DNA from 3 places in the Arthrobacter sp. D3-18 genome. Region 3 is predicted to be linked to each of the others. Evidence: riboswitches for the same ligand, from Rfam matches in the RefSeq annotation. Region 3 holds a riboswitch; each other region holds the start of a gene.

What was found. A riboswitch is a leader RNA that binds a small molecule or an ion and turns the genes downstream of it on or off. The one in region 3 is predicted to bind cyclic di-AMP.
Region 1: another riboswitch for cyclic di-AMP. It lies ahead of M1D89_RS18160 (M23 family metallopeptidase); the one in region 3 lies ahead of M1D89_RS03525 (hypothetical protein).
Region 2: another riboswitch for cyclic di-AMP. It lies ahead of M1D89_RS19460 (aggregation-promoting factor C-terminal-like domain-containing protein); the one in region 3 lies ahead of M1D89_RS03525 (hypothetical protein).

What each region holds. Positions count from the first base shown of each region.
Region 1 covers NZ_CP096440.1:3,495,302-3,503,199, forward strand. The annotation lists gene M1D89_RS18160 (M23 family metallopeptidase) at 124-960, opposite strand; cyclic di-AMP (ydaO/yuaA leader) riboswitch at 965-1,165, opposite strand; gene M1D89_RS18165 (iron-dependent transcriptional repressor DtxR) at 1,391-2,086, opposite strand; gene serC (phosphoserine transaminase) at 2,379-3,509, shown strand; gene M1D89_RS18175 (MFS transporter) at 3,597-4,904, opposite strand; gene M1D89_RS18180 (DUF3027 domain-containing protein) at 4,948-5,544, opposite strand; gene M1D89_RS18185 (cold-shock protein) at 5,553-5,936, opposite strand; gene M1D89_RS18190 (hypothetical protein) at 6,164-6,379, shown strand; gene M1D89_RS18195 (helicase-associated domain-containing protein) at 6,433-7,898, shown strand, end outside.
Region 2 covers NZ_CP096440.1:3,772,557-3,780,454, forward strand. The annotation lists gene M1D89_RS19430 (LysR family transcriptional regulator) at 1-553, shown strand, start outside; gene M1D89_RS19435 (hypothetical protein) at 679-1,005, shown strand; gene M1D89_RS19440 (SixA phosphatase family protein) at 1,006-1,530, opposite strand; gene M1D89_RS19445 (winged helix-turn-helix domain-containing protein) at 2,510-3,376, opposite strand; gene M1D89_RS19450 (response regulator transcription factor) at 4,051-4,791, shown strand; gene M1D89_RS19455 (sensor histidine kinase) at 4,813-6,309, shown strand; cyclic di-AMP (ydaO/yuaA leader) riboswitch at 6,443-6,603, shown strand; gene M1D89_RS19460 (aggregation-promoting factor C-terminal-like domain-containing protein) at 6,607-7,470, shown strand; gene M1D89_RS19465 (glycosyltransferase) at 7,642-7,898, shown strand, end outside.
Region 3 covers NZ_CP096440.1:307,244-315,141, forward strand. The annotation lists gene M1D89_RS03525 (hypothetical protein) at 1-1,063, opposite strand, end outside; cyclic di-AMP (ydaO/yuaA leader) riboswitch at 1,066-1,212, opposite strand; gene M1D89_RS03530 (ATP-dependent DNA ligase) at 1,456-2,526, shown strand; gene M1D89_RS03535 (DUF6480 family protein) at 2,588-2,851, opposite strand; gene M1D89_RS03540 (alpha/beta fold hydrolase) at 3,016-3,774, opposite strand; gene M1D89_RS03545 (maleylpyruvate isomerase family mycothiol-dependent enzyme) at 3,834-4,499, opposite strand; gene M1D89_RS03550 (helix-turn-helix domain-containing protein) at 4,518-4,943, opposite strand; gene M1D89_RS03555 (DUF8817 family protein) at 5,081-5,782, opposite strand; gene M1D89_RS03560 (HPr family phosphocarrier protein) at 5,912-6,190, opposite strand; gene ptsP (phosphoenolpyruvate--protein phosphotransferase) at 6,221-7,898, opposite strand, start outside.

The sequences.
Region 1 (7,898 bases), 1.5 Mb from region 3:
TCCACTCAAGTGCATCGGCCCCCTAAAAAGCCGATGCGCTCTGTACGCTACAACAGTTGACCGCGAATGTCACATTCAGGTCACGGGGCGCCTCGGGAATGCGAGAGGCAACCATCAAATGGCTTAGAGCCAGCCCATGGGGTCTACGACTTCACCGTTGACCTGGACCTCAAAGTGGAGGTGGCAGCCAGTGGAAGCGCCCGTGGTGCCGCTCAGGGCGACGGTGTCGCCACGGTTTACGGTCTGCCCTACCTGGACGGTGAAGGACGACAGGTGGTTGTACGTGGTCTCGAGGCCATTGCCGTGATCAACGACCACGCGGTTGCCTCCGCCGTACTCGTGCCATCCGGCGAAGGTGACCTTGCCGGTGGCTGCGGCGTGCACAGCCGTGCCGCACTGGGCAACGAAGTCCTGGCCGCGGTGGAAATCACCGGCACCACCCGTGAGGGGGCTGATGCGGTACCCAAAGGGGGATGCCGTGGTGAGCGTGTCAAGGGGGCTGGCCATGCTGCCAACGGACGAGGCCCGCTGGATGCTGTCAGCCGACTGGGCGCTGAGCAACTGCTTCAGCTTCCCATCCGGGTCGGCAGTAGTAGCGACGGCGGCGCGGCTGAAGTCGATCTTGGCTGATGCGGCAGCGGAAACCTCGGGCTGGCTGCCCGCAGGTGCGGCAACGGCAAGGGCAGACTCGGTTTGGCCTGATTCCGAGGTGGCCATGACGGGACTCGTGGCGGGCAGCCCGACAGTCAGGGCAAGTCCGGTGGCGGCTAGCGCAACACCGGCCTTCTGCCCGACGCCGCTGGCAGCGGCGAAGTCGGCAACCTGGCGCATCGGGCTCTTACGGCGGCGCACCTGACGCTCGGTGTCGCGAGGCCGGATCTCCGTTACGACGGTGGCTGGCCGCAGCTCAGCAGCGGGGCCGGACGCACGGCGGCGGCCCCTGACGTTCTGCGATGTCAAACTCTGTTCCTCTCTCAAAAGCCTGCGAAGTTAGCTGTCGGATTCGGGTCAGAGAGTACAAAGACCCGGTCCGCACGAGGCGCTCACGGCACACAGGTATCCCAAGAGGGACTTGCATACGTGGTCACTTCTGCTGCGGACTTCACCCCAAGGCTGCTTCTTTAGACAGCCGCTTGTGGTTCCCCCGCCTCTGCCAGTGGTGTGTAACACACCTGATCCGCTGGCAGAGCTCGGCTCCGGATCAGGTAACGCTTTGGTATCAGCGCTAGTAGATAACTATAGGGGATTAAGGCCTTCGGTAATAAATTCGTTATCAACAGGAACGGGCTGAGCGGAAGAGCCCTTTATCATCAATTCCGGAAAACCGCAGGTCACACGCGCGGCGAAGGTCCAAAAGTGAGGTTTGACACCTGTGCTGGCCCAGCGCCCGTCAGCTAAGTGAGACGAAGACGTGCGCAGCAACTTCGGGAGGTAGCTCCAAGGCGCCCTCGATACCGGGGACCCGGACCGAGATGTACTCGCCGACGCGTTCCAACGAGACGCTGGCACCCGGACGGATTCCGCCTTCGTCCAATTGGGTGAGGAGCTCAGGCTCCACCTGGATGGGCTCCGCGAGGCGGCTCACAACTACGCGGGAATCGGTAGCGTAGCCGTCCATGGCCTGCAGCAGGTTGACATCAAGCCGGGGGAAGGGCTGGCTGGCAAGGCCACCCAGTGCTTCAAGTCCAGGAATAGGGTTGCCATAGGGAGACTCCGTGGGGTGCTCCAGGAGCTCGTACAGCCGGCGCTCCACCCGCTCGCTCATGACGTGCTCCCAGCGACACGCTTCGTCGTGCACGTAGGCCCAGTCCAGACCAATAACGTCGGCCAACAGCCGCTCCGCAAGGCGGTGCTTGCGCATGACCTCGGTAGCGCGCTTCCGGCCCACTTCAGTGAGTTCCAGGTGGCGGTCGTTGGACACGATCACCAGTCCGTCGCGCTCCATGCGTCCGATGGTTTGGGAAACAGTGGGTCCGGAGTGGCGCAATCGCTCAGCAATGCGGGCCCGGAGAGCCACAATGTTTTCTTCTTCAAGCTCCAAAATGGTCCGAAGATACATCTCAGTGGTATCGATCAGATCCGTCATCCAGCTCAGCTCTCCTCGAACGCAGTTCCTTGCGTAATCTCCACCGTACCGCGTCCCTAGCAAGGGCGGACGGTGTGCACCGCCGCCCCATGAACGCCAACCACCAGCCTAGCTTATTTGGAATTACTCTGGATAATTTTGGTCGCATCCGGTTAGTCTGCATTCCACGTGGCGGACTATGACGGCCGCAGGTTCCTGCGCCCGGGCCGGGTCAGGCAGAATTGGGGTGTCGAAGGGGCAGTTGATGCCCCCTGCCACGACCCATCTCTAGCCGATACCATTGGAGCCCTACGTGAGCGACAACAGCATCACCATTCCCGCCGACCTGCTGCCCAAGGATGGACGCTTCGGCGCTGGACCGTCCAAGGTTCGCCCGGAACAGATCGAAGCGTTGTCTGCCGCGTCGACCACCATCCTCGGCACCTCCCACCGTCAGGCTCCGGTCAAAAACCTGGTGGGTTCTGTCCGCGAAGGACTCAGCCAGTTCTTCCGCGCACCTGAAGGCTATGAGGTTGTCCTCGGCGTTGGCGGCTCCACGGCGTTCTGGGACGTGGCTGCGTTTGGCCTGGTCGAGAAGAAGGCCCAGCACCTCTCGTTCGGCGAGTTCGGCTCAAAGTTCGCTGCCGCCACCAACAAGGCACCGTTCCTGGATGCTTCGTCAATCATCAAGGCTGAACCCGGCACCCGCCCCGTGGCTGCGGCCGAAGCCGGAGTGGACGTCTACGCTTGGCCCCAAAACGAAACATCAACCGGTGTGGCCGCTCCGGTGAAGCGCGTTCAGGGTGCCGATGAAGGCTCCCTCGTCCTGGTGGACGCCACCTCCGCGGCCGGCGGGCTGGACGTAGATGTCGCCGAGTCGGACGTTTACTACTTCGCCCCGCAAAAGAACTTCGCCTCCGACGGTGGCCTCTGGCTGGGTCTCTTCTCCCCCGCCGCCCTGGAACGTGCAGCACGGGTCAAGGCGAGCGGCCGCTGGATCCCGGACTTCCTGGATCTGCAGACCGCCATCGACAACTCCAAGCTGAACCAGACCTACAACACCCCTTCGCTGTCCACCCTGGTAACCCTGGACGCCCAGGTGCAGTGGCTCAACAGCAACGGCGGCCTGGACTTCGCCAGCAAGCGCACGGCAGACTCCGCCAACCGTATCTATTCCTGGGCCGAGGCCTCGGAGTACGCAACGCCCTTCGTTGCCAACGCTGAAGACCGCTCCAACGTCATCGCCACCATCGACTTCGATGACTCGATTGACGCTGCGGCCATTGCCAAGGTCCTGCGCGCCAACGGCGTTGTGGACACCGAGCCGTACCGTAAGCTCGGCCGCAACCAACTGCGCATTGCCACGTTCGTCGCCATTGAGCCGGACGACGTTTCCGCTCTGCTCGCAAGCATCGACTACGTCGTGGGCGAGCTCAAGAAATAGCACCACGGCCTTGAGCGGCGTCGTGCGGGTAGCTCCCGGACGGCGCCGCGGCCGTTTAAGGCGCGTTAACCTCCCTGCTAAGGCGCGTTATCCGCCCTGCCGACCTGCGCCGTCGTCGTCGCTCTCTGGACGGGAAAGCAGCGACTCCACCCGGAAGTGCTTCAGTCCGCGGGCCCGGCGGTCGAAGCGGAGCCGCAGCTGATTCGCACGGATGATCCACAGCAAACCCACGACGGCGGTGCTGACGCCGGCAACCGCCGCAACGCCGACCGCCCACCGTGGGCCGCCGGCGTTGGCCACCAAGCCCACCAACGGTGCACCGATGGGAGTGCCGCCCATGAAAATGGCCATGTAGAGGGACATGACCCGCCCTCGCATGACAGCCTCGGTGGTGGATTGCACGTAGCCGTTGGCGCTGGTGATCAGAGTCAGGGCGAAGAGGCCACAGGGAACCAAAGCGAGCCCGAAGAGCACCGCATTGGGTGCCAGGGCGGCCAAGGCGCTGGCAACGCCGAAGCCGCCAGCGGCCCCGAAGATCAACCTGAGACGCGGTCTCCCGCGTCGGGCAGCCAAGAGTGCACCAGTCACCGACCCGATGGCCATGACCGAGTTCAACGCTCCGAACGCGCCGGCGTCCATGCCGAATTGGGTCCCCACCATCGCGGCGATGAACAACGGGAAGTTCAGTCCGAAGGTACCCACAATAAAGATCGCCACCAGGACCACCTGAATATCCGGCCTGTTCCTGACGTAGCGCAATCCTTCCCGGATGCGCCCTTTACCGGCCGCCGCCCTGGGCTGGATGCGGAGGGACGCCGCGGGAATGAGTTTGAGCGCCCACAGCATGGCCACGAAGGACACGGTATTGATGAGGAACACCCAGCCGGGCCCCACCACCACCGTCAGCACGCCTGAGACAGCGGGCCCGATCATACGGGCCACATTAAAGGACGCGCTGTTGAGGGCCACTGCGTTAGGAAGGTAATCGTCGGTGACGAGTTCGGAGACGAAAGTCTGTCGGACCGGAGCGTCCAGGGCGGTCACGATTCCCAACAGCAAGGCAAAGAGGTAGACATGCCAAAGTTCGGCGATGCCCAGCAGCACCAGCACTCCCAAGCCCGTGCTGAGGAGGGCCATGGCCACCAGGGTGAGGAGAAGCAGCTTCCGCCGGCTATATCGGTCGGCCAGCAGGCCCGCCCACGGAGCAAGGAAAAGCTGGGGACCTAGTTGGAGTGCCAAAGTAATACCCATGGCACCGGCGTCGTGCGCTGTCAGGTGGTCGAAGACCAACCAGTCCTGCGCCGTACGCTGCATCCAGGTGCCGATGTTGGAGATCAGCGCACCGAAGAACCAGATGCGGTAGTTGAGGATTCCGAGTGACCTAAAGGTGGACATCAGCGTCCGCCTTCACTGTGGTCACCCCGGGTTTCCGCAAGGCCTATTCAGCCCCGGTTTCGTCGTCTTCGTCGTCCTCGGTTTCATCGTCGGCCAGCTCGGTGGCCTCGTCCTCGGACTCAGCTTCGGCCGGTTCCGTGGCCTCGTCTTCGTCCGCCTGCACGGACTCTTCCGTGACGTCTTCAACGGTCTCTTCCACCAGCGGCTTCTCATCCTCGGGGCGGACGCGCTTGGCCCACGGCACCCATTCAGGAGCCAGGATGGAGTCCTCGGAGGGCAGCAAACCGAGCTCGCTCACCGTCACGATCTTGGAGCGCGAGTTACGGGTCACCACGGCATACCACTGCCAGCCGCCGTAGCCGGCCAGCCGGGACTCGAACAGGTGGGTGACCACGCGGTCGCCCTCCGACTTGGCGCCAAGGTGCGCCCCCACCTCACCCGGGTTGGCTATGCCTTCAACTGCCTCACGCGCAGTATCGACGGCGGCAGTCAGGAAGGCGTCCGGCTTACCGGTGCGCCACACGGGCAAACCGGCGCGGGACTTGGCCGCGACGGGCTTCCGCGCGGGGGCGTCCCCGTTTCCAGGAGCCTGGGCAGCGTCAGGGCCGGCCTTGGTGTCCTGTGCGGATTCCGATGTCATAGCCGGTCCTAGGCTTCCAGCTCGTCGGCAACCTTGCGCAGTGCCATGCTGATGGCCTTGGCCTTGTTGCCATCAGGATACTTGCCTGAAGACAAGGAGCCCGAGAGGTTGTCCAGCACGGTGACCAGGTCCTGCACCATGGGTGCGAGGTCCCTGGCGTTCATGCGCTTGGCCTTGGCAATGGACGGTGTCTTCTCCAGGACGCGGAGTCCCAATGCCTGTGCTCCGCGGCGACCGTCGGCCACACCGAACTCCACGCGGGTTCCAGCTTTGAGCTCCGTTACGCCCGCAGGCAGGGATGTCTTGGGCAGGAACACTTCCTGGCCATCTTCAGCCGCGAGGAATCCGAAGCCTTTTTCCTTGTCATACCACTTGACCTTGCCGGTAGGCACGTAATCAACCTTCTTCGTTCTTGCTTTTGGGAGACACGTCGGGCCGATCACCGCATCCACAGGGATCTGCGGGATCGAGGGTGACAGCCCGGTCCGTGTTGGTCTGTTCCTTCAAGGTTATCCTGCCGAACCCCCTATTCCCGCTTTGCCGCGACCACGCAGTACACGAACAGGGCAAGAGCAGCCGCAATGAATCGTCCCGGCGTGCTGCTGCTAGCGTTGTGGGCATGACTTCCCCGGGTTACCGCCGCCCCATCATGATCACTGCAGCCGTCATTGCCGTCATCTCTTTGGTTGCCGTCGGCACGGTCATGGCTGTGGCGTTCAACGGTGGCGTGCCGCCGGTATGGGTGACGTGGACGGCCCTTTACGGACTGCCGGTGGCCTTCATGCTCGCCGTAGTCCTGGTTGTCGACTCCGTTCGCCAGCGCCGCCGACAGTAACCTCCTGCCCCAGTGACGGGCACGAGCGGCCCGGGGGCGGTAACGTTGGATTGATGTCCCTTATACGCGCGCTCAGCAAGGAACTCGAAGCGCGCAGCGACAATTCGCTGCGGGCCTTGTTTGCCGCGCGACCGGACCTGATCTCCCCCATGGCTCCAGACTTCCCGGCTTTGGCTGCCAGGGCTAGCGCCCGGGTCAGTGTCCAGAGGGCTTTGGAGCGGCTGAACAAGCCTGAAATGCAGGTCCTGGAAACACTGCACCTGTGCACCAATGCCGATACCGGCCACAGTATTTCCGCGGCCGGGCTGAAGAAGGTTATTGCCGGTTCCACCCTGTCGGCGCTGGACCCCATCCTCGCCAAATTGCAGGAATTGGCACTAGTACACAGGGCAGATCCACCCACTGGCTCCCCGGCAACGTCGTCCCGTCAGCGCTTCTACCTTCCCGTGGGCAGCCTCAAGGACGTCATCGGCATCTATCCGGCCGGCCTTGGCCGCAGCTACACCGAACTTGTACGGCTCCAACCGGCCTTTGCCCAGCGGGTGGTGCAGTTGGTAGCCGAGCTACATCAAAGCGGTGCGGGCATTCACCCCGCCAGCACTCCGATGGACGCAGCTTTGGCCCTGCAGCGGTGGACGTCCACTCCTGAGAACCTTCGTGCCATCCTGGCTACGGCACCGGAGCGGACCGTGGGCCTATTGGACAAGTTCGGCAGCTGGGCCATGGGCGCAGTACCCCAAGCGCAGCGCCGGGCGTCGGTCACCCACGAAAGTCACGACGTCGGGCCTATCGATTGGCTGTTGGCGCGCGGCTTGCTGGTCCCCTTGGATGCCGGCCACGTGGAGCTGCCCCACAGTGTGGGTCTTGCCTTGCGCGGTGGTGCAATCGTGGATGACTTCACGCTGGCCCCGCCTGTTCCGGAGCTTGGCCATACGAGCGCTGCCCTGCGACGCAACGCAGCAATGGGTGCCATCGCCGAAATCCTGCGGTTGACTGCTGAGCTGCTGTTCGCAGTCAGGGAGCAACCCCTGGCCACCCTCCGTAGCGGTGGCGTGGGTGTGCGTGAACTGAGGCGTTTGGCGGAGTCCATCCGTTTGGGCGTCCATGAGGCCGCCATCCTCTTGGAGTTGTGCGCCATGGCCGGGCTGCTCCGCCTGGACGTGGACAGTTCCACGTGGATACAGCCGCCGTCGCTTGAATGGCTCAACCTGCCCCGGCAGGAACAGTGGCTGTGGCTGGTCAACGCTTGGTTGGCCAGTGAGAGGGCACCTTCACTGGTGGGGCAGCCGCTCAGTGGTTCGTCGTCGTCAGCCCATCAAGGCGCAGCCGGCACCACCATCAACGCCTTGTCCGCGGAAGCACAGCGGCCCGACGCCCCGGTGGTACGCCGCCGGGTCCTGGAGATCCTGAACGAGCTCACCGTAGAGGCCGCAGCGCCGGATGGAAAGGCACCCGTTTTGGATGCTCGAGCCGTCCTGCAGCGCGCCGAATGGGCGCAGCCGCGCATGTCCCGCCGGTT
Region 2 (7,898 bases), 1.2 Mb from region 3:
CGTTACCGTCCTCGCCGAAGATCCCCGCGAAGCCGTGCAAAGAGTCGCCTCAGGCGAGGCCGAACTCGCGGTGGTCCACAACTGGAACTCGGTGCCCTTGGTGATCCCCGGAAACCTGGTGCATGAGGACCTCTGCATCGACCAAGCCGATATCCTCGTCAACAGCACCCATTCACTGGCGGCGCGCACCGCCGTCGAACCTGAAGACCTTCTGGACGAGACGTGGATCAGCACCCCGGCAGGAGCCATCTGCAACGAAGCACTCCTGCAGATCTTCGCTGGGCTGGGCAAGGTCCCCGATATCCGTATCTACGATCCCGACTTCTCCACTCACATCGCCATGGTGGAACAGGGTGTGGCCGTGGCACTTGTACCGAGACTCGGCAGGCCTCCGCTTCCTGATGACGTCGCTGCCATCCCGGTGATCCGCCCAGTCCAACAGCGGTCCGTTGGTGTTGTCTACCGCAAGACGATGACAGCCAGTCCCAGCATTCGACTCGCCGTGACCATGCTGCGCGAGATAGCGGCTGAGCTACCGCTCCCGCGAAGCTGACGGGAGCGATCAACGTCACACAGGGGAACATTCGACGCCTAGCAGGCTGTTAGCTTAGGCTAACCTTACCTAATTGTCAGCGCCACCCGGAGCGCGATCGTCGAAACTTCTGAAGGGGCCCACCTGTGGAAGCAATCCTCTTTCCCACGGACATGAATCACCATCACACGTATGGCTTGGTCAGCTACATCATGATCGACGACGGCCTCTACCCGAGCGCCCACAACCGGCGGGATCCCTACGCGCTTCCTGCTTTCGACATCCGTGGTCAATGGGTCTACCCCAGCCGGTACAACGAATACATGGCTCCGCAGTTACCGGTGTACATGTTCGACGGCGAATACCTCATCGCAACAGGTCATGGCGAAGAAGCGGCGGGCCTGCCGGTGTTCGAGATCCGCTGCATGTGCATGCCGCAGCTGGCTTACGGAGACCCAAGTACCTCGCAATAGCTATCTGCGGGGCACCGTGAAATGCGTCAGCCTGGCATCCTGCCCGTCGAGCTCAGCCCACGACTTTTCCGTTTCCAGTACCGTCAACGCACTCGTTGGGTAACGGGTAGCAGCATCCATGTAAGCGTCGTGGTCCGAATCGCGGGAAGCCAGCTGCATGGCAAGATCCTGAACTCCAGGCATATGCGAGATAACCATCAACGTGGTCACGGTGTCGGGGACGTGATTTATCACCGTCAACATACGGTTGGCTGAGGCGGAGTACAGGCCGTCCTCGAGTTTGGGCGTCGGCGCCTTGTCCCCCAACTCATCGCACACCCAGGTGCAGGTCTGACGAGTCCTCAACGCGGACGAACACAGGATGAAGTCCGGCACCACACCATGTTTGAGCAACCACTTCCCAGCCAACGGAGCCTCCCGGTGCCCACGCTCCTCCAAGGGGCGCTCATGATCAGGCACGCCCATGGGCCAATCAGCCTTGGCATGCCGCATGATCACCAGGCGCTTAATGTGATGGTCACTCATAATCCAACCCTATCCGCCGCAGACCCCCGAGGCTTCCCGACCTTCTTTGGGAAGAGATGAGCCTCTGAGCAACCTGATGCGGTTGCCTAAGGGCTGTGGGCACATCAGAGAGGGTCGCGACCCCACACGCGCCGGTCCGCCGTCACCAATTTTGAAGTCGCGGCACCCCCGACACGCGGTGCAGCAGGCGTGTCCAGGGTATGTGCCGGCCAATGTGGGTGGTGGCCGCACAGCCCCCAAGCCCTGCCTCAAAGACAGGACGCCGGAGTATCGCAGTTGAGGCTTCCCGACCTTCTTTGGGAACAGATGAGCCTCTGAGCAACCTGATGCGGTTGCCTAAGGGCTATGGGCGAATCAAAGAGGGTCGTGACCCCACACTCGCCGGTCCGCCGTCACCAACTTCGAAGTAGCTGCACCCCCGACACGCGGTGCAGCAGGCGTGTCCGGGGTATGTGCCGGCCAATGTGGGTGGTGGCCGCACAGCCCCCTCAAAGACAAGATGCCGGAGTATCGCAGTTGAGGCTTCCCGACCTTCTTTGGGAACAGATCAGCCTCTGAGCAACCTGATGCGGTTGCCTAAGGGCTGTGGGCACATCAAAGAGGGTCGCGACCCCACACGCGACGGTCCGCCGTCACCAACTTTGAAGCCGCACCCCCGACACGCGGTGCAGCAGGCGTGTCCAGGGTATGTGCCGGCCAATGTGGGTGGTGGCCGCACAGCCCCCAAGCCCCTCCGCCGCGGAGGTCAGACTCCTCGACGTGTCGAGGGAAGCCGCCATAGTGCGGGCGCCGGAGTGCAGGGGCGTTATGGAGGGAGCTGCAGCGTAGCGGGGCATCCCGATAGCGCCGTTGTCGCGCGAAGAATGAGCGCAGGCGCAAAGGGATCGTCCCGCGAAAGCGGAAGCGCCCGCCGCTGGATCACCCCGCGAACACGAAAGCGCCCGCCCTTACAGGACGAGCGCCTTCGGCGTAGTGCTACTTAGATCGAGTATTCCGGAGCGGCCCAGACGATAACTTCGGGGTGCTCGTAGAAACGGTAGCCCTGGCCGCGGACCGTGCGGACGGTGTTGGCGAGGCGGCCGAGCTTGGAGCGGAGGCGGCGGATGTGGACGTCGATGGTGCGCTCGTTGGGCACCTCTTCGGCGTTGCGCCACAGGCCCTCAAGGAGCTCGTCGCGGCCCACGGTGCGGGTTCCGTTCTCGACGAGGTAGTTGAGGAGCTCGAATTCCTTGAACGTCAGATTCAGCGATTCGCCGTCGAGGTGCACTTCGCGGCGGGCGAGGTCGATCAGCACGCCGGACGGACGGGCTTCCTGCTGGGGCGCCGGGCGGGCGGCTTCGGTGCGCTGGCGTGCGGCGACGGTGGGGTCGCCGAAGGTGGACCGCACGACGTCGAGTGCGGACCCGGGTGCCCCGGCGGGGGCAACTGCGACGGCGGCATAGCTCTCGGCACCGGTCACGAGGGACTGAGCGTAGGCCCGGATTTCCTGGGCAAGCTTGGCAATGGAGGTTCCGGCGGCAGCTGCGGTTTCTTCGTCAATGCCCATGTAGAGGACGAACCCGCGGGCCACGTTGTCGTTGGCAACAGGGCGGAGCTTGTCCGACTGCGCGATCACAGGGGTTGGCGCAGTCATGGGCGCCGGCTCCGCGGCGGGGACTGCGCGCAACTGGCCATAGGAGTTGGGGTTATAGCCCTGAGGCACGTATCCGGGGGCCTGCTGACCGGCGCCTTGCGGAGCAGGAGAGTAGCCGGGACGGTTGCCGAAGCCGGGGCGAAGCCCTGCGTTTGACGCGGCCTTGTTGGCGTTACGGACGGAGATGTGGACGTATCCAGATGCAACTGACATAGAGTGCTTACCTCAAAAGTGAATAGCCGTCATCGCGGCTTCGAATGCTGGTTGTCCCCGCAATGAGTTTGGGGAGGGGCGCCCAACGCTGGGCTAGGGGGCGAATGCCTGAAACTTCTTGGGGTGGAAAGTTAGGCTTGCATTCGACAACAGCGGTCATCATGGCCAGCGGGTGCGCTGGGCCAGGTTGCTGCGGCTGCAGGTGCTGTTGAGTTCTTGTTCACATTGGAAGTGTGCAACGTAACAAAGGCAACACGCAAGTAACAAAGCGCCGAACCGTCCACATTTTGAGACACAGAGGTCTATTGTGTCGCAAATCACAATTCCGTAGGTGCTGTAAATGAACGTCATTTCATTCGGTACGGTCAGGAAATATTCGGCATCTACTGAATATTCTTCGGTATATCGGGGATGATGTGCATGCTCGTTCCCACCAACCCTCCCTCGACGGAATCTCACGATCTGAAACACTTGTTGTCCAATCGGACTGAGTCTTTCGGACCAATTTTCGGGACAGAATCTGCTACAAGCCGTAGAACGCGGCTGCACTTGGCTGGCCAAAGTCCTTGGGCCAGGAAGTGGGTCCCGTAGCACCCTCCTCGATAGTCTGATCTCACAGCGTCCTCACAGGATGGGCAAAGCGTTGGCAAACCAGCAGAACGGAGAGTTATCCCATGGCCTCCTCGCACTCCATGACCAATAACCTTCCCCAGCTCTCCCACCCGGACGGCTCTCCCATCCGTGCCCTGGTGGTGGATGACGAACCCAGCCTCGCCGAACTGATGAGCATGGGCCTGCGCATGGCAGGCTGGTCCGTTGCGGTGGCGGGCGACGGTCCGGAGGCAGTAAAGCTGGCCAAGGACTTCCGCCCTGACGTGTTGGTCCTGGATGTCATGCTTCCCGGATTCGACGGCGTCGAGGTCCTGAACCGCATCCGCACCTTCGCCCCGGAGGTTCCCGCACTGTTCCTCACGGCCAAGGACGCCGTGCAGGACCGCATTGTGGGACTCGCAGCAGGCGGGGACGACTACGTCACTAAACCCTTCAGCATGGAGGAAGTCCTCCTGCGCCTCCACCGCTTGGTCCAGCGCTCCGGCGTAGCTGCAATGGACACCGCGGAGCTGGTGGTAGGCGACCTTACGCTCAACGTAGATACCCGTGAAGTCACCCGCGCCGGCCAGGATATTGCGCTCACTGCCACCCAGTTCGAGCTGCTTCGCTACCTCATGGAGAACCCCAAACGGGTTGTCAGCAAGGCCCAGATCCTGGACCGCGTGTGGGACTACGACTTCGGCGGCCAGGCCAACATCGTGGAGCTCTACATCTCTTATCTGCGCAAGAAGATCGAAGCCAACCATCCTCCGATGATCCACACCATCCGGGGTGCCGGATACGTCATCAAGCCTGCGGATTAGGCATTGAGCACCCTCTCAGGAGTGGCCAGGAAGTCCGGACCGGCCGGACAGTCTCAGCGCAGTTGGCTCAACCCTTCCACCTGGCACTTGCGTACACGCCTGGTCCTGGTGGCCATGGCACTGCTGGTCGCCATTTGCGCTGCGGTGGGAGTTGTCAGTTACGCGTCCATGGACATGGTCTTCGACAGGCAGCTCGACAGGCAGTTGGAGCAGGCGTCCAGCCGCGCGAATGACTTCGGCAGGCCGCCGTCGAACTTTCCGTCATCCCCCGGCAGGCCGGATCCTCTGGAAGCGCGCGGGCAAGCTGCGGGCACGCTTAATGCGAGGATCGACGGCTCCACCGTGCGTAGCTCGGGTTTAATTGACGCCCAGGGTAACCGCGTCTCGCTCTCAGCGGACGACGAACAGGTCCTTGTGTCGCTCCCCACGGACAATCAACCCGTGGACCGATCACTCTCCAACGGCGATTACCGGCTGGTGGCAGTCAACACCAATTACGGCGACGTGATTGTGACGGGCTTGCCGCTCGCCGACAAACAGAGCGCCGAAGCCTCGCTGGTGTGGACCATGGTGCTGGTCTCGCTGGGTGGACTCGTGGTGATCGGCCTCGTGGGAACGGTCATCATCCGCCGGACCATGCGGCCGCTGGAACAGCTCTCCGAAGTGGCCACAAAGGTCTCGCGCCTGCCTCTCGACGCCGGTGAAGTGGCACTTGCGGTGCGCGTGCCGCCCTCGGCATCCCACCCTGGAACGGAAGTGGGCAGCGTCGGCTATGCCTTGAACCAGATGCTGAACAACGTTTCGAGCGCTCTGGAAGCGCGGCAGGAAAGCGAAACCAAGGTGCGCCAATTCGTGGCAGACGCCTCGCACGAGCTGCGGACTCCCCTGACCGCCATCCGGGGTTACACCGAGCTACTGAGGATGACGGAGAATTTTACCGAGGATGGCCGGAAGTCACTGGCGCGTGTCCAAAGCCAGTCCGAACGGATGACCACCTTGGTGGAGGACCTTCTTCTGCTGGCGCGGCTGGACGAGGGTCAACCCGTCAAAGTTGAGGACGTGGACCTGACACAGCTGGTGATCGAAACGGTCAGTGACGAGAAAGTCATGGCACCGGACCACATTTGGCAGCTCCAGCTCCCCGATGAGCCCACCACGGTGCGAGGGGATGCCACCCAACTTCACCAGGTGCTGGCCAATTTGCTGTCCAATGCCCGCAAACACACCGATCCCGGCACCACTGTGGTTACAGGTGTCATGCTCTCCGCCGACGGCAGCGCCGTGGTCACGGTGACGGATAACGGCCCCGGAATTCCTGAAGATTTCCAGGGCCGGATCTTCTCCCGGTTCGCCCGCGCTGATGTCGCAAGGTCAGGCACCGAGGGCACCTCCGGACTGGGCTTGTCCATTGTGGAATCCATCGTTTCAGCGCATGGCGGGAGCGTGGAAGTGACCTCGCGGCCGGGGCGCACTGAATTCGCCCTCCGACTCCCTACCGTGACCACCGAAGGCCTATAACGAATCGGGCAAGGCGACTCACCGGCGTCGTGATCTCTGTTACCTAAATGTGACTTCTGCCGAAACCTCCTGTACCGTCGAAAGGGTGGGTCGTCCCTAGCAGGCCCACATCCGGGATGCGCCGAGCTCTGCCACTTCCCGGAGTCCGTTCTTTCTCCGAGGCAGAGACGGGGGACCCAGAGTCTCCGGGCCAGGCCTTTTTGGCCGGCCCTTGGGGTGAAGCCGCAGCATGATACGCGGCCGGATGACCTCATCCGAACCCGACAGCTAACTCCGCAGGCGCTGAGAGGTAATCACATGTCTGAACTTAACGATCAGACGCGCCCTTCCGCGCGTCACCGCGACGAACACAACGCACCGCTCACCAAGTCGCAGTCCGTCCTCAAGAACGCAGCCCGCCAGGGTAAGTCCGGCCACCGCATGTCCGTAGTCGCCGGTGTCGTGGCAGCCGCACTGGGCGTTGCATCGCTCGGAACCGCCGCAAACGCCGCACTGACCCTCCCCGAGGCGAGCCGCGTAGCTGGAACCCAGGCCAGTGCGCAGGTCAACACCAACAAGTCGGCTGAGATCTCCGCGTCGCTGAATGCTGCAGCCGAAAAGGGCGCAGCCGACAGGGCCGCTGCGGATGCTGCCGCCAAGGCAGCTGCTGACAAGGCCGCTGCGGAGAAGGCTGCCGCTGACCGGGCCGCAGCTGAGAAGGCCGCAACCGAGAAGGCTGCCGCTGACCAGGCCGCCGCCCAGGCCGCAGCTGAGAAGGCTGCCGCTGACGCTGCTGCCAAGCAAGCCGCCGACGCCGCTGCTGCCGCTGCCGCTGCGGAGGCCGCTGCAGCTGCTGCAGCCCCCAAGGCTGTGGACGACCCCGCTGCTGCCAAGGCGTACGCACTGAGCATCCTTGGCAACTACGGTTGGGGTCCGGGCGAAATGACTGCCCTGAACACGCTGTGGGAGAAGGAATCGAACTGGAGGACCACGGCGATGAACGCTTCCAGCGGCGCCTACGGCATCGTCCAGTCCCTGCCTGCTTCCAAGATGGCTACCGTTGGTCCTGACTGGGAAACCAACTACCAGACCCAGATCAAGTGGGGCCTGAATTACATCAAGGAGCGTTACGGATCCCCGTCCGCAGCTCTGGGCTTCCACTTGGCCAACAACTGGTACTAAGCCAGACTGCTTGATTGCCGCGCCCGTTGCCGCCGTTCGCACCAGTGCCCACTGGAGCGGATGACGGGAATGGGTGCGGCTTTTGCCGTATCACAGGTGCGGCGCGTAGTTCACAGCGGGATCACAGCTATCGCCTAAAGGACTCAAATCCGGTGTGCTCATCCTGAATATATGACGCTCACAGATCCCAAGCCGGTGGTGCACCATCAGCTGCAGCGCGCCCCCGTGAAAATACAAGGTTTGGTTCCCGTCCTGGACGTCACCATCCCCGTGTTCAACGGTGAAGCCCATCTGGAACACAAGCTGCGCAGCCTGCACGGACACCTCGCCGATTCCTTCCCGCACACATTTCGGATCACGGTGGCCGACAACGCCAGCACGGACAACACTTTACGGATCGCCGAACGTCTGGCCAGGGAACTCCCCGA
Region 3 (7,898 bases):
GCTGGCCGGCTTCGGAGGACGCTGTGGCAACTGACGAGGCTGCTGGCGACGACGCTGATGGTGCGGAAGCCGTGGAATACGAGGCACTGGGCGCGGGGGATGCGGAGCCTGAGTTCCTGTCGCCGCCGCTTGCTTCCTGCGCAGGGGTTTCCTGGCCGAAGAACGGAAGCTCGAGGGCTTGCCCCAAGGTTCCGGCCGTCAGCACGAGTCCAAGCGCCCCTGCAACCACGGCCATGCGCTGGCTCATGTGTTTGACCGATGCTGCTTTCCGAAGGGCGGCGTGGGGTTCGCGGCCGAATGAGGACGTGGACCCCAAGCTGGACCTGGCTGCAGAGGGCGCGGCAGCCTGCTTGCGAACATCCTTGCGGCTTGCCAGTGCTGCCGATGCCGTTGCAGCGGCAGCAAGCTGCGCCTGAGACGTGCCCCGAGGTGACTCAGTACGCAGGGATTCGTCGTGCGGAGGCTCGGCGGCTTCTGTTGTGGTGGTGGATTCTTCGCGTGCAGACATCACGGGAATGGCTGTCGTGGCGGGTTCCGGCGTTGAAGCCTGAACAACTGGAATGGCTGCGGTTGCGGGCTCCTGAGCGCTGAGCTCCTGAGAATCAGGCTCCACGTTGGCCGGGGACGCACTTGCCGGAGTCACAATGGGGATCGCCGCGGTAGGGGGTCCCGGTGTGGTCGACGTCCGAGCCGCTGGCTGCACAGTAGGTACCACTGCAGTAGCGGGTTCCGCCTGCTCGGCCCACTGGGGCGATCGCTGCGGTGCCGGCTGTGACGCCGAGGCCTCGGGCGCAATCACGGCGAGGGCTTCACGCTCCCGCTCCGCTGCACGAACTTCCGCACGAGTGGCAGGCGCCGCCACGGTGGGGATGGCCGCAGTGGCGGGTTCCGGCGTCGTGCCTGTGCTGGTCGCGCCAGGGTCATGTGGGTTTGTGGACGCAGCGGCGGAGTCCGCCAGTGCGCCGGTGGGGAATCCGCTGGGTTGGGCCCGACGGCGTCCGGTTGGCTTGGTGCGCTCGCCTTCAGAGTGGGCGCGGCGCGGCTGATCCATGGTTGGGGACATGGTGGTTGCCTCTCAACGCCTTCGAGGTTAGCTGTCGGGTTCGGACGAGGCTGTCCGGCCGCCAAAGCGGCTTCACCCCGAGGGCTTGCATACCAAGCCCGGGAACTGTGGGTCCCCCGCCTCTGCCGCGGGTCTGGCGGATCCCGGATTGCGGCAGAGCTCGGCGTCAATCCGGAAGCGGCCCAGCGGAGATACGGGTCGCCCTACGACGGTACATGAGCCGGAAAGTAAAGTCACATTAATGTAACGGGCGGTAGGCCTGTCCAAGCGAGGGGGTTCTATGACTTAGGCTTTGGCGCCGGTGCAGGAACTCCGAGCACTGCCGCCAACACGAGCAAGATATCCATGGCCTAACACTAGCTTCGCGGTGCACCGGCAGGTAGACATTGTCTATGGACCTGCCTGTGATGCCACCCGTCTCGCCCATGCTCGCCAAATCCGTTCCGGCCATCCCGGATGTTGGGCACTACGAACCCAAGTGGGACGGATTCCGGACGATCGTCTTCAAGGATGGGGACGAGATCATCCTGGGCAGTCGCAATGAGAAGCCAATGACCCGCTACTTCCCCGAGGTGGTGGAGGCGCTGAGGAAGAATCTGCCGGACAAATGCGTAATCGACGGCGAGATCGTCCTGATCGAGGGCAAGAGGCTCGAATTCGAGGTACTCCAGCAAAGGATCCACCCCGCCGACAGCCGCGTGAGGATGCTCGCCGAGAAGACTCCGGCTTCCATGATTGCGTTCGACATCCTTGCCCTGGGCGATGAGAACCTCATGGACAATCCCTTCTCCGAGCGCCGCGCCATCCTGGAACGCGCGCTCGCCAAGGCCGAGCCACCCGTCTACGTGACCCCTGCAGTGACGGATCTCGAACGGGCTCAGGAATGGTTCGTGCAGTTGGAGGGTGCAGGACTGGATGGCGTCCTGTCCAAGCCCTTGACCGGGACCTATCAGCCCAACAAGCGCGTGATGTTCAAAACCAAACACGAGCGCACGGCGGATTGTGTGGTTGCTGGGTTTCGTTGGCACAAGACCGCGAAGGTTGTGGGTTCGATGTTGCTGGGTCTTCACGACGACACTGGCCGCCTGCATCATGTGGGAGTGGTGGCCTCTTTCCCCATGGCCCGAAGGCAGGCCTTGGTGGCCGAGCTTGAGCCGTATCAGATCGAACTCGGCGAACACCCGTGGGGTGAGTGGGCCAACCAGGACGAAGCTGCCGGAGGTTCACGCATGCCCGGCGCCCAAAGCCGGTGGAGCGGGGGCAAGGATTTCTCGTTCGTGCCCCTTCGCCCCGAACTCGTGATCGAAGTGGCGTACGACTACATGGAAGGCGACAGGTTCCGGCACACCACACAGTTCCGCAGGTGGCGGCCGGACAGGACCCCCGAGAGTTGCACGTACTCCCAGCTTGAAGAGCCCGCTGAATACGATCTTGGGGAAATCCTGAAGCTGCCGAACGCCTAGGACGTTGCCAACCCGCTGCTACGTTGCTGGGTAGCAACGGAGTAGCGGGTTGGCGAGTGTGTTACTCCTCGTGGCCCTGATCGCTGCTCATGCTGCCTTCGGCGGGCGGGGTTTCTCCCGGGGGGACTCCGCCGCCAGGCTCCAGGCCAGTGACGTTGCCGTCGAGGGGATCGGGGTTGGCGGATGCAGCGGGGTCCTCGTCCTCATCCTCGCGCATGTCGGGATCCTCGTGGATGCTGTCGGCATCGGACGTAGTGTCAAACGGTCCTGTGGCGCCGGTTGCGCCGAAGCCTTGGGTTTCCTCGTTCGATTCTTTGTTGGTCACGATCAGCCCTTTCGTAAGCAAACTTACTAATGTGCTTGCTCCGTCAGCCTAACCGCGACCAGCTAACCCGACAAGCTAACCCAACAAACCGAGACAACAAACTGAGCCCCCAACCCAGCCCAACACGGGGCGCCAACTCAGGCGCCGGCGTCGTGCGTCAGTGCTCAACGGTGAGGCGTCGTGGCGGTGACAAAGCTCCGGATGGCATCCGCCACAGCCATGGGGCGCATGTGTTGCGCCACGTGCCCGACTCCCGGAATCTCCACGAGACGCCCCTGCGCGACTGCCCTTGATAGCCGCAGCGCCCAGTCCGGGCCTGCCACATGGTCGCGGCTACCCCGCAGAATCAGCACAGGCACCCCAACGCCCGCCAGCCGCTCCTCGGTCCGGTAAGACATCATGACGGGAAGCTCAGTGAGGTACCAGCGGGGGCCGCACCGGAAGTAGTCCGAGATGACGATCCAGTTGGACGACGGGCTCTCACGGAGCAGCCCGTCCAGGAAGAGTGCCATGGATTGGCGGCGAACGTTCTTGTGCCGGGAATCCACCACCGGCCCCATCAGCACCAACTGACTGATCTGATCCGGGGCATGCAGGGCCGCTTCGATGGCGAACTGCACTCCCATCGAATGGCCCACCAGGACATAGGAATCGATGCCGCAGGTTTTGAGTGCCTCAGCAATGAAGGCGCCGTAATCCTCTACGGATAGCGGACGGCCGGGCTTGGGTGTGCCGCCAAAACCGGGCAGGTCCAGCGAATAAGTAGGCGCGTTCGCGGCCAGGACTCCATGCAAGCGCGCCAAGTACCGATGCGATACGCCAATGCCATGAATCAAGATGTATGCGGGCTCGTTCCGGGACTCTGCGCCCGGTTCCGGCCGGGCCGTGCCCTCCGTCCAGAGAATCCGCCCGGTCAGGCCCATCACGTCGATGTCGGCGGACAGGAGTGTTGCCGCTTTGGAGCGCGCCTTGCCCCGCGCGTTCACTGGTTCTCCATGCGCTGCAGGAAAACCGGAGCCCCCGGCCCGCTCACTTCGTCGTGCCCGATCGGCCGCCCGGACACCGCGAGCAGCAGAGCTATAGCTGGACCTTCAACCGTGGGACCGTTGCCATGATCGAAGGGCGTGTCAGTGGCCACCAAACGCCAGCCCTCCGCGATTTCCTTGCCCCCACCAATTTTGGTGGTGGTCTTCACCTGGTAGCCCAGGGCCGTGGCCACGTGCTCGCTGGGGTAGTTGCGGCGTATTCCCAAGGGGCGCCGGATGTCCTCGCCGTGGACGAACGCCTCAACCAACCGGGTGGCCAAGCTCGCCGGCGGGCCTGAGGTCCGCGAAATCACCGCGCGCAGGCCGTCCAACGTCTGCGCAGGTTCTTTTGTTTTTTCGCGCTCCACACCCACGGCGTTGTCGCGGTCAAAGTCCATTCGGGAGGCTATCAGCCGGCGGATGAAGTTCAGCCGCGTCGTCTTGGCGCTATCGATAGCGTGCGCCAGGACGTCGTGCACATTCCAACCGGCACACAGCGACGGCGTCTGCCATTGAGCAGCCGGAAGCGGCTCCAAGTCCTGCAACAGGGCGCGGCGTTCGTGGTGCACCACGGGCCAGACGGTGGAAGGGGAACTTGAAGCCATACCGCTATTCAACAGCATGCCGGGATTCGAGGGCGGTTACGTGGTCGCTTCGTTCTCTTCCGCGGCGTCCTTGCCTGCGCTCGCCTCGGCCTGCTGCTTCTTGTTCTGCGTTTCCAGCCAGGCCATGATGGCAGCCTGCCGGATCCGACGATGCGTTCCCCGGTACTCCACCGGGATCTCGCCACGGTCGGTCATGTTGCGCAGATAGGTGTGAGAGATGCCCGCGAGCTCCGCGGCCTGCGATGTGGTGAGCATTTCCTCCACGCTGCTCACCGTCACCGTTTCGCCACGGCTCAGTCTCGCAAGGAGGTCGACGACGGCGTCCCTCGCCTCATTCGGTAGGCGGTGGACCGTGCCATCCACGAACACGGTGATGTCGTTGCTGTCCTCGAGGGAGCGCGCCAGATTCCGGGCGTCGTCGGCGGGGAGGCCGGCTGTGACGCGGGGAGCTATCAATGCCATGGCAGAAGCCTAGCCTGTGGGAGCCGGGGGCCCTGAGGGGGGTGCCCATTTCGATGGCAAGCTGCGGGCAGTGCCGTGCGCACGGCACGATGTGCAGCCTGGCCGTGAAACGGGTGAGGGCAGCCAAGCCGGGCAGCCTACAACGACGCCCGGAGCTCCGCGGCGTTGGCCAACTCTGCAGCCAACCCTTCACGTTCCACGGGGTTCAGGGCCAGGGAGTCCACGGAATCCAGGGCTTGCGCCGCGAACTCGAGGTTCCCGATGCGAAGCTGCAACTCAGCGAGATACACCAGCAGCGGTAGCTTTTCCACGTCCGGGGCATCCGCATGACGTGACAACCCGGCCTCAAGCACCGATATCGCTATGGCGTCATCCCCGCGGGCATCTCCTTGCCGCGTAGCGTTCATCAGTACTCTTTCCAGGCGGCTCTCCGAGCCCTTGCCATCTTCCTCCGTTGCCCCCAGAGCGTAGATCCGTAGCCAATTCCCTCCCGGATCCACAACGGTGAACCCGGCCGCTGTCCCCTGCTTCCTGCGGGGCCGAGTGATCCGGGGGATTCCGGAAATCGGCAACTTCCCGAAGGCAGCACGAAGTCCGGCGGCGAACTCGTCGTAAAGCACACCCGTATCCGGGACCAGCAGGATCGCGCTGCCCATGGAGTTCTCCGGCGCGAAGGCTTCCAAGCCGAAAAAGTGGAGGTCGATCCCGCCCCTGTTGAAGCACACATACGGGTTGGGCCGGGCCTGCCGAAAGGTCAGTGTGAAGCCCAGCGCCTCGTAGAACGGCACGACGTCGTCCACGTTACGGCAGGGCAGGATAGCGATCACGTGCTCGTTCATAACCCGAACCTACGCCCGGCCGGGCCAGCGGGCTACCCGATCCGCGGGTTCCCTGCGGGGCATGCCGTGCGCACGGCATTGTTGGCAGGGAACCATCGAAACGGGCGACAAAGACGGGCCAGCGAAACGCTACTCCGCGTCCAAGTCCGTCTCCAGCAGCTTCACCAGTGCGTCCAGCGCAGCGTCCGCACCGTCGCCCTCGGCCCGCAGCACCACAACGTCTCCCTTGGCGGCGCCGAGCGTCATGAGCGAAAGGATGCTGGCGGCGTCGAGCGCGTCATCGGCAGGGTCGCCTTGCATGGCAATGGTGACCTCCACGGGCTGCTCGCCCGCGGCTTCCGCGAACAAGGCGGCGGGCCGGGCGTGCAGGCCGGAGCGGCTGGCGATGGTGGCTGTGCGTTCAGGCATGGTTTCTCCTTCGACGGAAACAAACAGAAGTTAGAGGCCGAGCTCTTCGAGCACGGGCAGTTTGGCGCGGACCCAGTCACGGGCCTCAAGGGCGCTGGGAGCGGACAGGGCAAGCGTGGCCAGTTCCTGCGCCTGCTCCAGCGTCACGGTTTTCAGCACAGTCCCGACGGCGGCCAACGAGCGCGCGGTCATGGACAGTGTGGTGACGCCCAAGCCGGTCAGTACGACGGCGAGCGCCGGGTCTGCGGCTGCCTCACCACAGACGCCGACGGGCTTGGCAGAGCCCTCGCGGCCAGAGCTTTCCTGCTCCGCACCTTCAACGGTGAGCTGCACGAGCCGCAGGACGGCAGGCTGCCAGGGGGTGTTGAGTTCCGCGAGGGGTCCGAGCTGGCGGTCCGCGGCCATGGCGTATTGGGTGAGGTCGTTGGTTCCCAGCGAGGCGAAGCCGACTTCGCGCAGCACCGTGGCAGCAGTCAGGGCAGCGGAGGGAACTTCCACCATCACGCCCGGTGTTTGGATTCCGGCGGCCGCACAGAGTGAGGCGAAGCGTCCGGCTTCCGCGGCCGTGGAGATCATGGGGGCCATGACCCAAACGTCTGCCTCGGACTCCGAAGCTGCCCGGGCGATGGCTTCAAGCTGACGCTCCAACACACCCGGTGTGGTGAAGTCGGTGCGGTAGCCGCGGACACCCAGTGCAGGGTTGGGCTCGGTGGCGTCCGTGAGGAAGGGGAGCGGCTTATCGGCGCCGGCGTCAAGGGTGCGGAGGACAACTTTCTTGCCCGGGAACGCGTCGAATACGGCCTTGTAGGCTGCGGCTTGCTCGTCCACGGAGGGTTCGGTGTCCCGCTCCAGGAAGCAGAACTCCGTGCGGAACAGGCCGACGCCTTGGGCGCCCAAAGCGGCAGCAGCCACTGCGTCCTTGGCTCCGCCCACATTGGCGAGGAGCGGCACCAAATGGCCGTCCGCCGTCGTGCCATTTCCGTCGAATGCGGCAAGAGTGGCGGAGGTTTCCGCCCAGGCCGTAGCGGCGGCGCGGTGTTCGTCAGTGGGCGAAACGGCAACGAAGCCTGCCGCGCCGTCCACGTACACCTCGGTTCCATCCGCGATGTCGTCAACACCATGGGCTGCAACCACGGCGGGCAGGCCGAGCGAACGCGCAATGATGGCCGTGTGGGACTGCGGGCCGCCACCTGAGGTCACCAGCGCCTGCACCACCGCGGGATTCAGTGTTGCGGTGTCGGCGGGAGCGAGGTCCTCGGCCACCAGGATGAAGGGCGTATCAGAGGCGGGGATGCCGGGAGCGGGGACGCCGCGAAGTTCGGCCACGATGCGCGCGCGCACATCCAGGACGTCCGTGGCACGCTCGGCCATATAGCCGCCCAGGTTGTGCAGCATTTCGGAGACGGACGCACCGGCTTCCCAGATGGCCCTCTCAGCTGAGGAGCCAGCGTTGATGAGCTTGCTCGCAGACTTCAGGAGCATGGTGTCTTTGGCCATGAGGGCTGTGGCTTCGAGGACAGCTTTGCCGTCGCCGGAGGCGCTGTCCGCACGTCCCTTGAGCTCATCATGGACGGCCTGCGCAGCCGCTTTCAAGCCCGCGACGGCGTCTTCCGGGCTCACGTCCGTAGCCAATCGTTCTCCCGACGGCGGCTCACTCACCGGCTTGGGCATCTGGCGGACGGAACCAATGATGCGGCCAGGGCTTACC